2 regions of the Paeniglutamicibacter sp. ORCA_105 genome follow, and region 2 is predicted to be linked to the other one. Evidence: riboswitches for the same ligand, from Rfam matches in the RefSeq annotation. Region 2 holds a riboswitch; the other holds the start of a gene.
What was found. A riboswitch is a leader RNA that binds a small molecule or an ion and turns the genes downstream of it on or off. The one in region 2 is predicted to bind cyclic di-AMP.
Positions count from the first base shown of each region.

Region 1 (5,939 bases), on a different contig from region 2:
GCGCCGATGAGGTGAAGCTCGCCGCGGGCCAGCCGGGGCTTGAGGATGTTGCCGGCATCCATGGATCCCTCGCCGCCTCCGCCGGCGCCGACCACGGTGTGCAGCTCGTCGATAAAGACGATCACCCCCCCGTCCTGCGCGGCGATCTCGTCCATGGTCTGGGTCAGGCGCTCCTCGAAGTCGCCGCGGTAGCGGGTGCCGGCGACCATGGCCGGCAAGTCGAGCGCGATCACGCGCTTGCCCGCCAACTGATCCGGCACCTCGCCGGCGACGATGGCGCGGGCGAGGCCCTCGACAACGGCGGTTTTCCCGACGCCGGCCTCGCCGATCAGGACCGGGTTGTTCTTCGTGCGCCGGGCCAGGATCTCGATGGTCTGCTCGATCTCCTGCGTGCGGCCGATCACCGGGTCCAGCCCGTCCGCGGCGGCCCGGGCGGTCAGGTCCATGCCGAATTTCTCCAGCAATGGCGTCTCACCCTTGGCGGGCTGCTTGGCCTCGGCGGATTTCCGCTGGGTCGGAGCGGCACCGGAAGGTTGTTGTTCGGCACCCTCGGCCGCGGCCTGCAGGGACTGTGGAGTGACCCCGGCGGCGCCGAGCACCTGCCCGGCGGGGGATTCGGTGTTGAGCACGAATGCCAGGAACAGGTGTTCGGGATCGATATAGGTTGAGCCGAAGGCCCGGGCGACCTGGTAGGCGTCCAGCAGGGCGCGCTGGGCCGATGGGGTCAGCGCGGGAGCGGATTCGGAGTGTCGCGGCCCGGTTTCGGGCAAGCGCTGTTCGGCGTCGCGGGCAATCGCCCCGGCATCGGCCCCGGAGCGGCGCAGGGCCTCGTCGACGGGCTCGACCTCGAGCATCACGCGCAGCAAGTGCAGCGCGTCGATGTCGGTGTGGCCGTGTTCAACGGCGAATTGCGCGGCACGGGTCAGTACCTCGTGCGTGTGGCGGCTGAGCAGCCGGGTGATGTCGACGGGGCGCCCGAAGCGGCTGGTGCGCTGGCCTTGCAGGTAGCGCGCCAGGAAATCCTCGAAAGAGCCGTTGCCGGCGCCGGATGGGCCAAAGAATGCTGGCATGTTTCCTCCTATTGGATACTTGAGTGCCGTTGACTCAAGTTAACGCGGATGCCAACAGGATATTCCCGGGCGTGATTCCGGCGGTGCAATGTTCGCCGACGGCGAGATGCCGGGGGGCGACGGCCGGGAGATGCTTTCAGTGCGGCAGCACGGAATATGCGCCTGCATCGCGGTGCCACCCACCCGCTTGCCCTTCAGGCCGGCGGGTGGGGACGGTCGTCCTTCTTGCCCGAAGCGTGGATGTGCCAGTGTTCCTATTTCCCCACGCCGAGAGCCGCCCGGTGATAGTCCTGAACAACAACAAGGACTGCGCCGCGGCCACAGCGGTCCCGTTAAGGAAGAAGGTCCAACCCAGGATGGTGTTGCGGGTCTTCACCTGCTGAACCTGGCGCCTTATCCGCAACTGGTTGAAGGCGTGGTGAGCCACGGTGGAGGGAATTGGCCCGACGACCGGCTTGGACGGGAGCATCCGCACCGCCGCAGAGCCCGGGCCCATCGTCTACTTGATCACATTTAAGCTACCGTCCCGGGGGAGCTCCTGGCTATTGCCATCCAGATGGAACCGGAGCTGCTGGTGCAGCCGTGGGAGGACGGCGTCCGCCCGGGGTCCTAGTCACCATGGAAAGGGCCGGAAGTCCGTACTTGTGCGGGTGTACGGGATAGAGGCAGCGGGAGCCATCGACCGGTGTCGGCACCCACGTATTTGTCCGCCGCATGGATTGATAACGGAATTGTAACTTTTGTATTTACCCTCGTAGGGTTTTACATCGGGTCGCATCTAGGCAACCCAGTCCCGATCCGGTTCGCCCAACCCTACCGGCGGATCGCGGAGCAAAAATTCCCGGTAGGGGCGGAGGACCCAATCAACCGATCCTGGTCTTGCACCATGGATCTCGGGGTGAAGTTGAGTCCGCCTTTGCGGGCTCGGCCGAGTTGATCTCATGACTCGAATCCGACAGCTAACTTCGCAGGCGATACATGAGAGGTAAACATTTGACCCAGCACCATAATTCCGCGCGCCGCCGCGCGTCCGGCCCCGTTGACGCCAAGCCTGCCAACGCTTCCACGGAGCAAATCGCGAGCACCGCACAGAGCGGCGAAAACACTTCCCGGCAGTCGGGCCGCCGCGCACTCGGCGCGGTCCCGGATTCCACGCAATCCCCGAATGCCACGGAGTATGCCGGCCGCCGCTTTGTGGCAGGCCTGCGCTATGGAGCGGCCCCGGATGCTTCAACCATGGCCGACGCCGAAATCCCTCCCGCATCTGGTGCACAGTCGGTGCCTGCGGAAGCCGGCAAGCTGGACAACGTTCGGAAGTTCGCGCCCCGGAACCGGCACCCCCGCCTCGGGTTGGCGCACAAGCTCGCAGCAGTCGCCGCCGTGTCCGCCCTGGCATTCGCCGCCGCCCCCGCGCAGGAAGCCGAGGAGGTTGCCCCGGAGCCCCAGCGCGTCGCCCAGACCGCCGTCGCAGATGTCAAAGCCCCGGCCGGTGACAAACTCACGGTCGATCGCGCCTCGGTGACCAGCAAGTTCATCAAGGTGGAAAAGAAGGAAGAGAAGCCGGCCCCTGTCACGACCGTTGCCGCGGGAAAGGTCGCCAAGGACGTCAAGCCGGCGCCCGCCGCCACCGCTGACACCGGAAAAGTCACCAAGCTCGCCCAGCCAGTGGACAGCATCCGGTTGACGTCGCGCTTTGGTTTCCGCAAGAACCCGACCGGTCCGGGGTACATGAACCACAACGGCCTGGACTACGCAGTTCCCATGGGTACGCCGATCAAGGCAAGCGCCGCCGGCACCGTCGTGCAGGCCGAATGGGCCGGCCACTCCGGCAACCGCGTCAAAATCGACCACGGCAACGGGCTGGAAACCAGCTACAACCACAACTCGGCCCTCAAGGTGTCCGTGGGACAAAAGATCGGACGCGGCGAGGTCGTCGCCCTGGCTGGCAGCACGGGCAACTCAACCGGCCCGCACCTGCACCTCGAGGTCATCGTTAACGGCAAGTGGGTCAATCCCGAGGGCTGGCTATAACGGCCAGGCATCGCCGATCTGTGGCGGACTTCATCTCGTGTACCTCGAGAACTTGTCCTGCAAAGCTGAAACGATCCAGATCACCACGGCAATGACCGCAAGAACGCCCACGAGTCTCCCTATGCGGCCGCTTCCGAGCATCCGCCAATGTGTTGCTCGTCACGGCAGTGCGGGGAATCGAGAGGCCCATTGCGTGGTTGACATTGATTGACGCATCAAGCACCACCCCCCCCAAAAAAACAGGAGACTCCCTCTTATGGCAACCACCGTCCTGACCCTCGTCGGTTCCCTCCGCAACGGTTCCACCAACCAGCAGCTGGCTGAGGCCACCGTCGCGAACGCCCCCGAGGGCGTTGAGGTGAACCTTTACGCCGGCATCGAGGACATTCCGTTCTACAACGAGGACATCGACGTCGAGGGACAGGTTCCGGCTGCTGCCGTCGCCCTGCGCGAAGCCGCCGGTGCGGCCGACGCCCTGCTGCTGGTTTCCCCCGAGTACAACGGCACCATGCCTGCAGTGCTGAAGAACGCCATCGACTGGCTTTCCCGCCCGATGGGCGCCGGCGCCGTCTTCGGCAAGCCCGCCGCCGTCATCGGCACCGCCTACGGCCAGTTCGGTGGCGTGTGGGCCCAGGACGAGGCCCGCAAGGCCGTCGGCATCGCCGGTGCCACCGTGCTGGAAGACGTCAAGCTCTCCATCCCGGGTTCGCTGGTCCGCTTCGCCGAGACCCACCCGAAGGACGACGCAGAGGTTGTCGGCCAGGTTTCGGCAGTGCTCGAGGGCATCCGCGCCGCCGCCGAAAGCAACTAGTCCAGAAATGGCATTGACCCTTCGGGGTCGATGAGCGCACATGTGGCCGGTACCTGTTTCGGGTGCCGGCCACAAGCGTCTGCTGCGGCGGCACATGGCTAGTATTGGCACATGAACGACGTCATGACGCTGCGCTTCCTCGCCGCACCCACCGATGTTTCCGAAGACGGGCTCACGGTCCAGGCCGGGCGGGTGCTCGAATGGATCGACAAGGCCGGCTACGCCTGCGCCGTCGGCTACTCCGGCGGGTACTGCGTCACCGCCTACGTCGGGAACGTCCACTTCACCCGGCCCATCGAAAACGGCGACCTGATCGAGGTCACCGCCCGGATCGTGCACACCGGGCGCAGCAGCATGCAGGTGGTCGTCACGGTCGACGCCGCCGATGTGCGCGAACGCGTCTTCAAGCCCGCCATGGACTGCATCCTGGTCTTCGTGGCGATGGACGAGCAACGCCGCGCCAAATCAGTCCCGCCCTGGGAGCCGGCCGATGCCGCATCCGCCCAGCTGGCGCAAGGCGCGGCCGACCGCGTTGCCGCGCGCGCCGAGATCCGGGACGCCATGCGCGCCCAGCAATACACGGATGCCGGAACCGCGCCGCGGGAGCGGTTCCGGTTCCTGGCCTCGCCGACGGATGTGAACTGGGGCGGGAACGCGCACGGCGGGATCGTCATGCGCTGGATCGACGAGGTCGCGCGGGCCTGCGCCATGGGCTGGTGCGGCAAGGATGCGGTGGCCGTCTATTCCGGGGGCATCCACTTCACGAACCCGATCCACATCGGCGACATCGTGGAGCTCGAGGCCCGGTTGATCCACACCGGGCCGCATTCCATGCACATCGCGGTGCATGTCCGGGCGCGGGACCCGCGCGAAACAGCGTGGCGCGACACGACGCGGTGCATGACCATCTTCGTCACCCGCGACGAGTCGGGACGCGCCTCCGATGTGCGGCAGCTGGCGCTCACCAGCGACGAGGACAGGAGGCTGGACGCCCACGCCGTGGACCTGGTCCGGAGGCGCGCGGAACTGAGCCCCATGCGATTCGCCACGGAGCGGGTGTACTGAGCCGGCGGCAAAAACCGTACGGGGCAGGTGCGGTCTCGCATCGGACGGTGCCCGCGATTGCCTGCCGGTGCCTTGACGACCCCCGCCGCGTTTACGATTCCGGCGAATGCGTGTGGTCCCCGCGCGCCCGAAGCGAGGCAACCTCGACGGTGTCCAACCTCGGGTGCAAATGGTCCCCATCCCGGACCACCCCGGTGATCCAGCTGATTTCCAGTCCGTCGCCGGTGGCCTCGATGATGGCCAGGCAGTTGTCGAACCACGGCCCCTTGATGCCGCTCCAGGCAAACGGGGGGTTGGGCACGTGCGCCCGGCTCGCCATCCAGGCCCCGAACGGGACCGCGGGACCCAGCGCCAAGGCTGCGGCAAAGTACCGCAGGAACCGGGGAAGCGGGTTGCGGATCGGGGAACACACGGCCTGCAGGATCCTGCTGCCGCCCTGGCGTTCGACTTCGGAAACGTAGGAAAAGTGCACATCCCCGGAGAGGAACGTAATGGTCTGCGGGGCCGGTCCGCGCTTGCCGTCGGCGACCTCCGTGGCAAACCGGGCGACCTCCTGGAAGCTGCGTTGGAAGGCCGCCCAATGTTCAAGGTCGAATGTCCTACGCAACCGCTCGCCCAGCCAGCCCCGCAGGCTTCTGCGGCTTCCGGTGGAGATGGCCTCATCCCAGGATTCCACGTGGTGCAGGCCCATGGGCAGCAGGAAGGGCAACGAGGTTCCGATCAGCAAGTGGCGGAAGCCGCCGCGCATCCGCTCATCGAGCCACGCGAGTTCAGTCGGGTCGAGCAGGGCACGCCGCCCGGGGTCCAAGGTGCGGGCGGCCCGGGAGTCAACCACAATCAGGCGCACCGCATCCCAGTCCCGGCAGTAGCTCCAACTGTGGCTTTCGGGTTCCGCGTCGACTCGCTCGGCGAATTCGTCCAGCTCGGCGGTCAGGTCCAGCTCGCCGGTTCCCGTGTGGGCA
Region 1 covers NZ_JBIXLM010000004.1:31,068-37,006, forward strand. The annotation lists gene ACIPUB_RS02910 (ATP-dependent Clp protease ATP-binding subunit) at 1-1,070, opposite strand, end outside; cyclic di-AMP (ydaO/yuaA leader) riboswitch at 1,867-2,060, shown strand; gene ACIPUB_RS02915 (M23 family metallopeptidase) at 2,064-3,101, shown strand; gene ACIPUB_RS02920 (NAD(P)H-dependent oxidoreductase) at 3,358-3,912, shown strand; gene ACIPUB_RS02925 (acyl-CoA thioesterase) at 4,024-4,977, shown strand; gene ACIPUB_RS02930 (alkaline phosphatase D family protein) at 5,069-5,939, opposite strand, start outside.
Region 1: another riboswitch for cyclic di-AMP. It lies ahead of ACIPUB_RS02915 (M23 family metallopeptidase); the one in region 2 lies ahead of ACIPUB_RS10755 (C40 family peptidase).

Region 2 (5,939 bases):
GGGCCTGGATCTGTTCGGGGCGGACCTTGGAAGGTCCTGCGCCGAATCGTCCGTCCACGGGCAAAAGGTCTTGGGGGATGGTCACGCCGGTGCTCATGTTGCTCCTCATAAGGGGGGTTATCCGCTATGGGCACTTCCGATGCGGCAATCCGATGCGCATTGAGGGTGCCCAGTGGTTCAATAATCGCGCACTGGGCGGCCCATTGTGTAATAGCGAGTCGCCAATGTGAACGCGGGTAGAGTGGATCGCGTAGTGATCTCTTGTAACAATCAACCCCTGCGGGAGCTGCAAACGTGTCAGATTTGATCGATACCACCGAAATGTACCTGCGCACCATCCTGGAACTCCAGGAAGAGGGCATCATTGCCCTGCGCGCGCGCATTGCCGAGCGACTGGGGCACTCCGGACCCACGGTTTCACAGACGGTGGCCCGCATGGAGCGCGATGGACTGGTCGTGGTGACCACCGACCGCCACCTCGAACTGACCTCACATGGCGCAGAAGTTGCAACGGGCGTGATGCGCAAGCACCGTCTGGCCGAACGCCTGCTCGCCGACGTCATTGGCTTGGAGTGGGAGTACGTCCATGAAGAGGCCTGCCGTTGGGAGCACGTGATGAGCGAGCGCGTGGAGCAGCGCCTGTTCAAGTTGCTCGGTTCGCCAGAGTCCTCCCCCTATGGAAATCCGATCCCCGGGCTCGAGACCCTGGGAGGGCCAGAACTGGGCGAAATCTCCATACGTGTCCAAAGTCTCGATTCGGCCCTGGTCGACGGGAATCTGGGCCCGGTCCGCGTCGAGCGACTGGCCGAAACCATCCAGGTGGAACCCGAGCTGCTGGTGCAGCTCGATGAGGGCGGCATCCGCCCAGGCGCCCTAGTTACGCTCGAAAGGGCCGGCGATTACGTCGTCGTTCGGGTGCAGGGGATCGAGGGCGCGCTGGAGCTTCCGACGGAAGTCAGCGCCCACGTGTTTGTCCGCCGCATGGATTGATAACGGAATTGTAACTTTGACATTAATCCCGGTAGTGTTTCACGTTGGGTTGCACCTAGGCAATCTAGTCCCGATCCGGTTCGCATAACCCTACCGGCGGATTGCGGAGCAAGAATTCCCGGTAGGGGCGGAGGACCCATTCAGCCGTTCCTGGTCTTGGACCACGGATCTTGGGGTGAAGCTGAGTCCACTATGTAGGCTCTGCCGAGTTGATCTCATGACTCGAATCCGACAGCTAACTTCGCAGGCGATACATGAGAGGTTGACATTTGACTCAGCAGCACACTTCCGGGCGCCGCCGTGCTTCCGGACCCGTTGATGCTTCGCCTGCTGAAGGTTCACTAGAGCAGATCGTGGACACCGCACTGAGTGGTGAAAGCACTTCCCGACGTTCCGGTCGACGCGCCCTGAGCGCGGTCCCTGATTCCGTCGAGGCCCCTGACAACACGCAGTACACCGGCCGCCGCTTCGTAGCAGGCCTGCGCTATGGCGTATCCCCGGACGCGGACGCAATTGCCGCCACCGAAATTCCCGTCGCCCTGGCTGCGCCGGCAGCACCCGTTGCCGCACCGGCCGAGGTCGACGAACTGGACAATGTCCTGAAGTTCGCCCCCCGGGCCCAGCGCCCCCGCCTTGGCTTCACGCACAAGCTTGCGGCAGTCGCCGCCGTTTCCGGTCTGGCGTTCGCCGCAGCCTCTCCCGCAAAGGAAGCCGAGACGGCAGCCGCGGGATCCGAGCGCGTCGCCCAGTCCGTCGTGGTCGACGTCAAGGCCCCGGTCAACGACGAGGTCAAGATCGAGCGCGCCTCGCTGACCAGCGAGTTCACCGAGGAAGACAAGCTGGCAACGGTCTTGACCGCAGCCGGCGGAGACGTCACCAAGCTGGCTGCCGAAGGAGTCTTGGCCCAGCCGGTGGACAGCATCCGGTTGACCTCGCGCTTCGGCCACCGCAAGAATCCGACCGGTCCGGGGTTCATGAACCACAATGGCCTGGACTACGCAGTTCCCATGGGCACACCGATCAAGGCAAGCGCCGCCGGCACCGTCGTGCAGGCCGCCTGGGCCGGCCACTCGGGCTTCCGTGTGGAGATCGACCACGGCAACGGACTGCACACCAGCTACAACCACAATTCGGCACTGAAGGTTTCAGTGGGCCAGAAGGTCAAGCGCGGCGAAGTCGTCTCCTTGAGTGGCAGCACGGGCAACTCAACCGGCCCCCACCTGCACCTCGAGGTCATCGTCAACGGCAAGTGGGTAAACCCCGAGGCCTGGTTATAACGGCAATTGTCACCGTTCCGTGATCAGAACGTGACTTTTGGATTCGCTTCATATATTCTAAATAAGTGACCAGGGATCATCCCTGTTCACCGCCGCGGGAAGTGCCGAGCACTGCCAGCCCACGGTGTCCGTTCAATTACTCGTTTGGCAGTGGCGGGGGACCCACATTCGGTTTCCACACAGGAAGCCTTGGGGTTAAGTGGTTCGGCCTGGCGGCCGGATTGCCGAGTGACTCCCACTCGAACCCGACAGCTCACCTCGCAGGCATCAGGAGAGGCATTACTACGTGACTACACGTCAAGCATTGGGCCGCCACCGCGCGACCCCGGTTCGGACCAACCCACTCGAATCCATCTCGAAGGCAGTTGCCTCGAACGCTGGTTCGGTTGGACGCCAGGCAGCAGTCATTGCAGCCGCATCAGGCCTCGTGCTCACTTTGGGCGTTCCGGCCCAGGGTGATGTTTCCCGCGAAGCAAGCGCGGTTCCCGTTGAAGGCCTCTCCGCAGAGCGCGTAGCCGTCAAGGCCGTTTCGGTCGCGGCTTCCAAGGCCAAGGACCTGAGCATCGAACGCGCAGCGTTCACCTCCAAGCCGGCACCCGCCCCGGTTGTCGTCGCCGTTTCCAACGAGGTTTCCGAGCGCTCCAACGACACCGCTCCGGTGACCCGTTCCAGCAGCAACTCGGACGCCATGGCGCCGGTGACCCGCTCGAACCGCGACTCCACCCCGAAGGCCCCCGAGGCCCCCAAGGTGAAGAGCGAGTCGATGAACACCGCCAACCTGTCCGGCATCGCGGCAACCGCGGCCAAGTACGTCGGCGTTCCGTATGTATGGGGCGGCAACACCCCCTCGGGCTGGGACTGCTCGGGCTTCGTCAAGTACGTCTACGCACAGCACGGCATCAACATCGCCCGCGGCACCTCGGCTATCCGCGCTTCGGGCCAGTTCGTGCGCACCAGCTCCCCGAAGCCGGGCGACCTCGTGTTCCAGAACGGTGGCGGACACGTCGGCATCTACCTCGGCGGCGGCAAGATGATCGGTGCCCAGAACCCGACTGTCGACACCATTCTTCACGACGTTTCCCGCAACCCGCTCTACGGTTACTACACCCTCAAGGGCTAAGCGCCAAGCGTTCCAAGGCCTCCGTTCGATCCATGTGGATCGAACGGAGGCCTTGCTGGTTAATGCGGACTTTTGCATGGAAGCCTCCCCGGGCTTGGTATGTGGACATTGGCGTGGGTATGCCGTTTTCAAGCACCGACGAGGCCGTGAGCTGGAGTGAAGGCTCACGAACCGACGGCGCGGTGGACGCAGTCGCCCTGCGTGCGGACGGGAAGCAAATCCATGTCTCCAGTTCGGCCGGCATCGAGCATTCGGGCGACGCAGCAGGCATTTGAACCCTCGCCTTGTTCCCGGCCGGTAACGGTGGTGCGCCCGGGGGACGGGAACACCGTGCGGAGCCCTGCCTGCCAGGTGTTCGAGGGGTGTACTGCAGGGAAAATTATGGTGGCAATTTCAACTGGTTTTCCACAAATACACGCAAAACCGCTGTTTCTTGTCTTAGGCTAGGTCACAGGAGCCAAAGCCGAGTGCCGCGTGCGCCACCGTGAGGGACTTCCGTCGTGGACGGGTCCCTCGCGTTGCGCCGGGTCAGGATCTAAGGATGCGCGTATGCGAACCCTAGTACTGAATGCAGGATTTGAACCGCTGGCGGTCATCACCTTCCGCCGGGCACTTCTCCTTGTCCTCACCGGGAAGGCCACCGTCCTTGCCGATGACGACCGTGACCCGATCGTCGGGGTCAACCAGGTGATGCCCCGGCCGACGGTGATCCTGCTGAATCGGTACATCCGACTTCCCTACCGCAACACCGTCAATGTCTCGCGCCGCGGGGTGCTGCGCCGCGACGGGCACCGCTGCGGATACTGCGGACGCAGCGCCAACACGATCGACCACATCGTGCCGCGCAGCCGCGGCGGGGAGGATTCGTGGGAGAATCTAGTAGCGGCATGCCAAGGCTGCAACAGCGCCAAGGGGGACCGGACGCTTGCACAGCTTGGCTGGAAGCTGCGGTTCGCCCCGAGCCGACCGCGTGGCGCCCAGTGGTTCATCACCGAGCTTGAGCGCCCCGCAGAGGCCTGGAGTCCCTTCTTACGGAGTGCAGCATGAAATTCGATGCGATTATTGTGGCCGGTGGCCGTGGATCCCGCCTGGGCGGCGTCAGCAAGCCCCTACTTGAACACGGAGGGGAAACGCTGCTGGAGCATTCCCTGAACGCCGTCCGGGACGCGCAGGCCATCGCCGTGGTCGGCACCCATGCCCTGGCCGAAGCCGTCACCCGGTACATGGATACCGCGCCCGATTTCCAGCGCGTGGTCATCACCCGCGAATACCCCAGCTTTTCCGGTCCAGCGGCAGCGGTCGCCGCCGGACGGGCGGCCCTGGACGACGGTCCCGACGACGAGAGCGCCCAACGCCAGAACCAGGCCTCAGAACTGACCGTGGTGCTGGCTTCGGACTTCCTGGATCCGGGTCCTGTCGTGGACGCCCTGCTGGCGGCCACAGGGAAGCCCGCCGAAGGGGTCGAGGCGTGGGTACCTCAGGATGCCTCGGGCGTGCTGCAGACACTCTCCTGTGCCATCCTCACGTCCTCCTTGCGACAGGCCATCGACCAGGCCACCGAACCCCGCGGAAGTCTCGAAAATGCGTCAATGATGCGTCTGCTTGCTACAGTGCAGATGGAACGCCTGAAGCTCCCGGACGCGGACTTCAGCGACATCGATACGCCCGGGGATGCCGGGCGCCACGGGATAGCGGTGGCCAACGGCCACTGACAAGGAGAACGCACCATGCCTGCAGCCGAGCTCGAGGAATGGGTCAAGGAACTGCTGGCGGCCTTTGACCTCGCCGACACCAGGATCGACATCGACCAGGTTCTTTCGCTTGCAGGGGTGGCCGCGCACACCATTGTCCGTCCGGCGGCACCGCTGACCACCTACCTGGCAGGCTACGCGGCTGGCCTGGCCGTCGGCAGCTCCCGGTCGGGCGAACTGGACGCCATGGACGCGGCCGACGGATTGGCCCGCGCGGTCCTTGCAGCACGCACCGATTCCCCTGACAACGCCTAGCACGGGCGCCATGGAAGACCACCAGTGGGAGGCTGCGCGCGCCGATGCCCATGCGCTGGGCTCCAGGATTGCCGGCATTCGCGAAACCGTTCCCCTTCACCTGGCCGGCGGGCGCATCCTGGCCGCCGATCTGACGGCCGCCTACCCGATGCCGCATTGGGCCACCTCGGCCATGGACGGATACGCCGTCAACGGCACCGGGCCGTGGAAACTGCTCAGGGCGCACGCAGCCAACCCCGCTGCGGCGGACCGCGTGGTGCTCGCCGACGGCGAAGCCAGCGCCGTGGTCACCGGGTCCCTGATTCCCGAGGGCGCCACGGCCATCCTGCGTGTCGAGCACTCGACGCTCCAGGGAAGCCTGCTCTCCAGCGAGCGGACATTGCGCGCTGGGGACGACATCCGGCCCTCCGGCACCGAGGCCTCCGCCGGGGATTTGCTGGCCGCCGCGGGTACGCTGCTGCGGGCCGGTGTGATCGCCACGGCAGCAGTGGCGGGACACGACGAACTCCCGGTCGCTGCCGTCCCGCCCGTGCACCTGGTGTTCAC
Region 2 covers NZ_JBIXLM010000018.1:51,775-57,713, reverse strand. The annotation lists gene serC (phosphoserine transaminase) at 1-97, opposite strand, end outside; gene ACIPUB_RS10765 (metal-dependent transcriptional regulator) at 295-990, shown strand; cyclic di-AMP (ydaO/yuaA leader) riboswitch at 1,076-1,256, shown strand; gene ACIPUB_RS10760 (M23 family metallopeptidase) at 1,344-2,267, shown strand; cyclic di-AMP (ydaO/yuaA leader) riboswitch at 2,395-2,548, shown strand; gene ACIPUB_RS10755 (C40 family peptidase) at 2,554-3,387, shown strand; gene ACIPUB_RS10750 (hypothetical protein) at 3,507-3,662, shown strand; gene ACIPUB_RS10745 (HNH endonuclease) at 3,937-4,434, shown strand; gene ACIPUB_RS10740 (molybdenum cofactor guanylyltransferase) at 4,431-5,099, shown strand; gene ACIPUB_RS10735 (DUF6457 domain-containing protein) at 5,115-5,393, shown strand; gene ACIPUB_RS10730 (molybdopterin molybdotransferase MoeA) at 5,404-5,939, shown strand, end outside.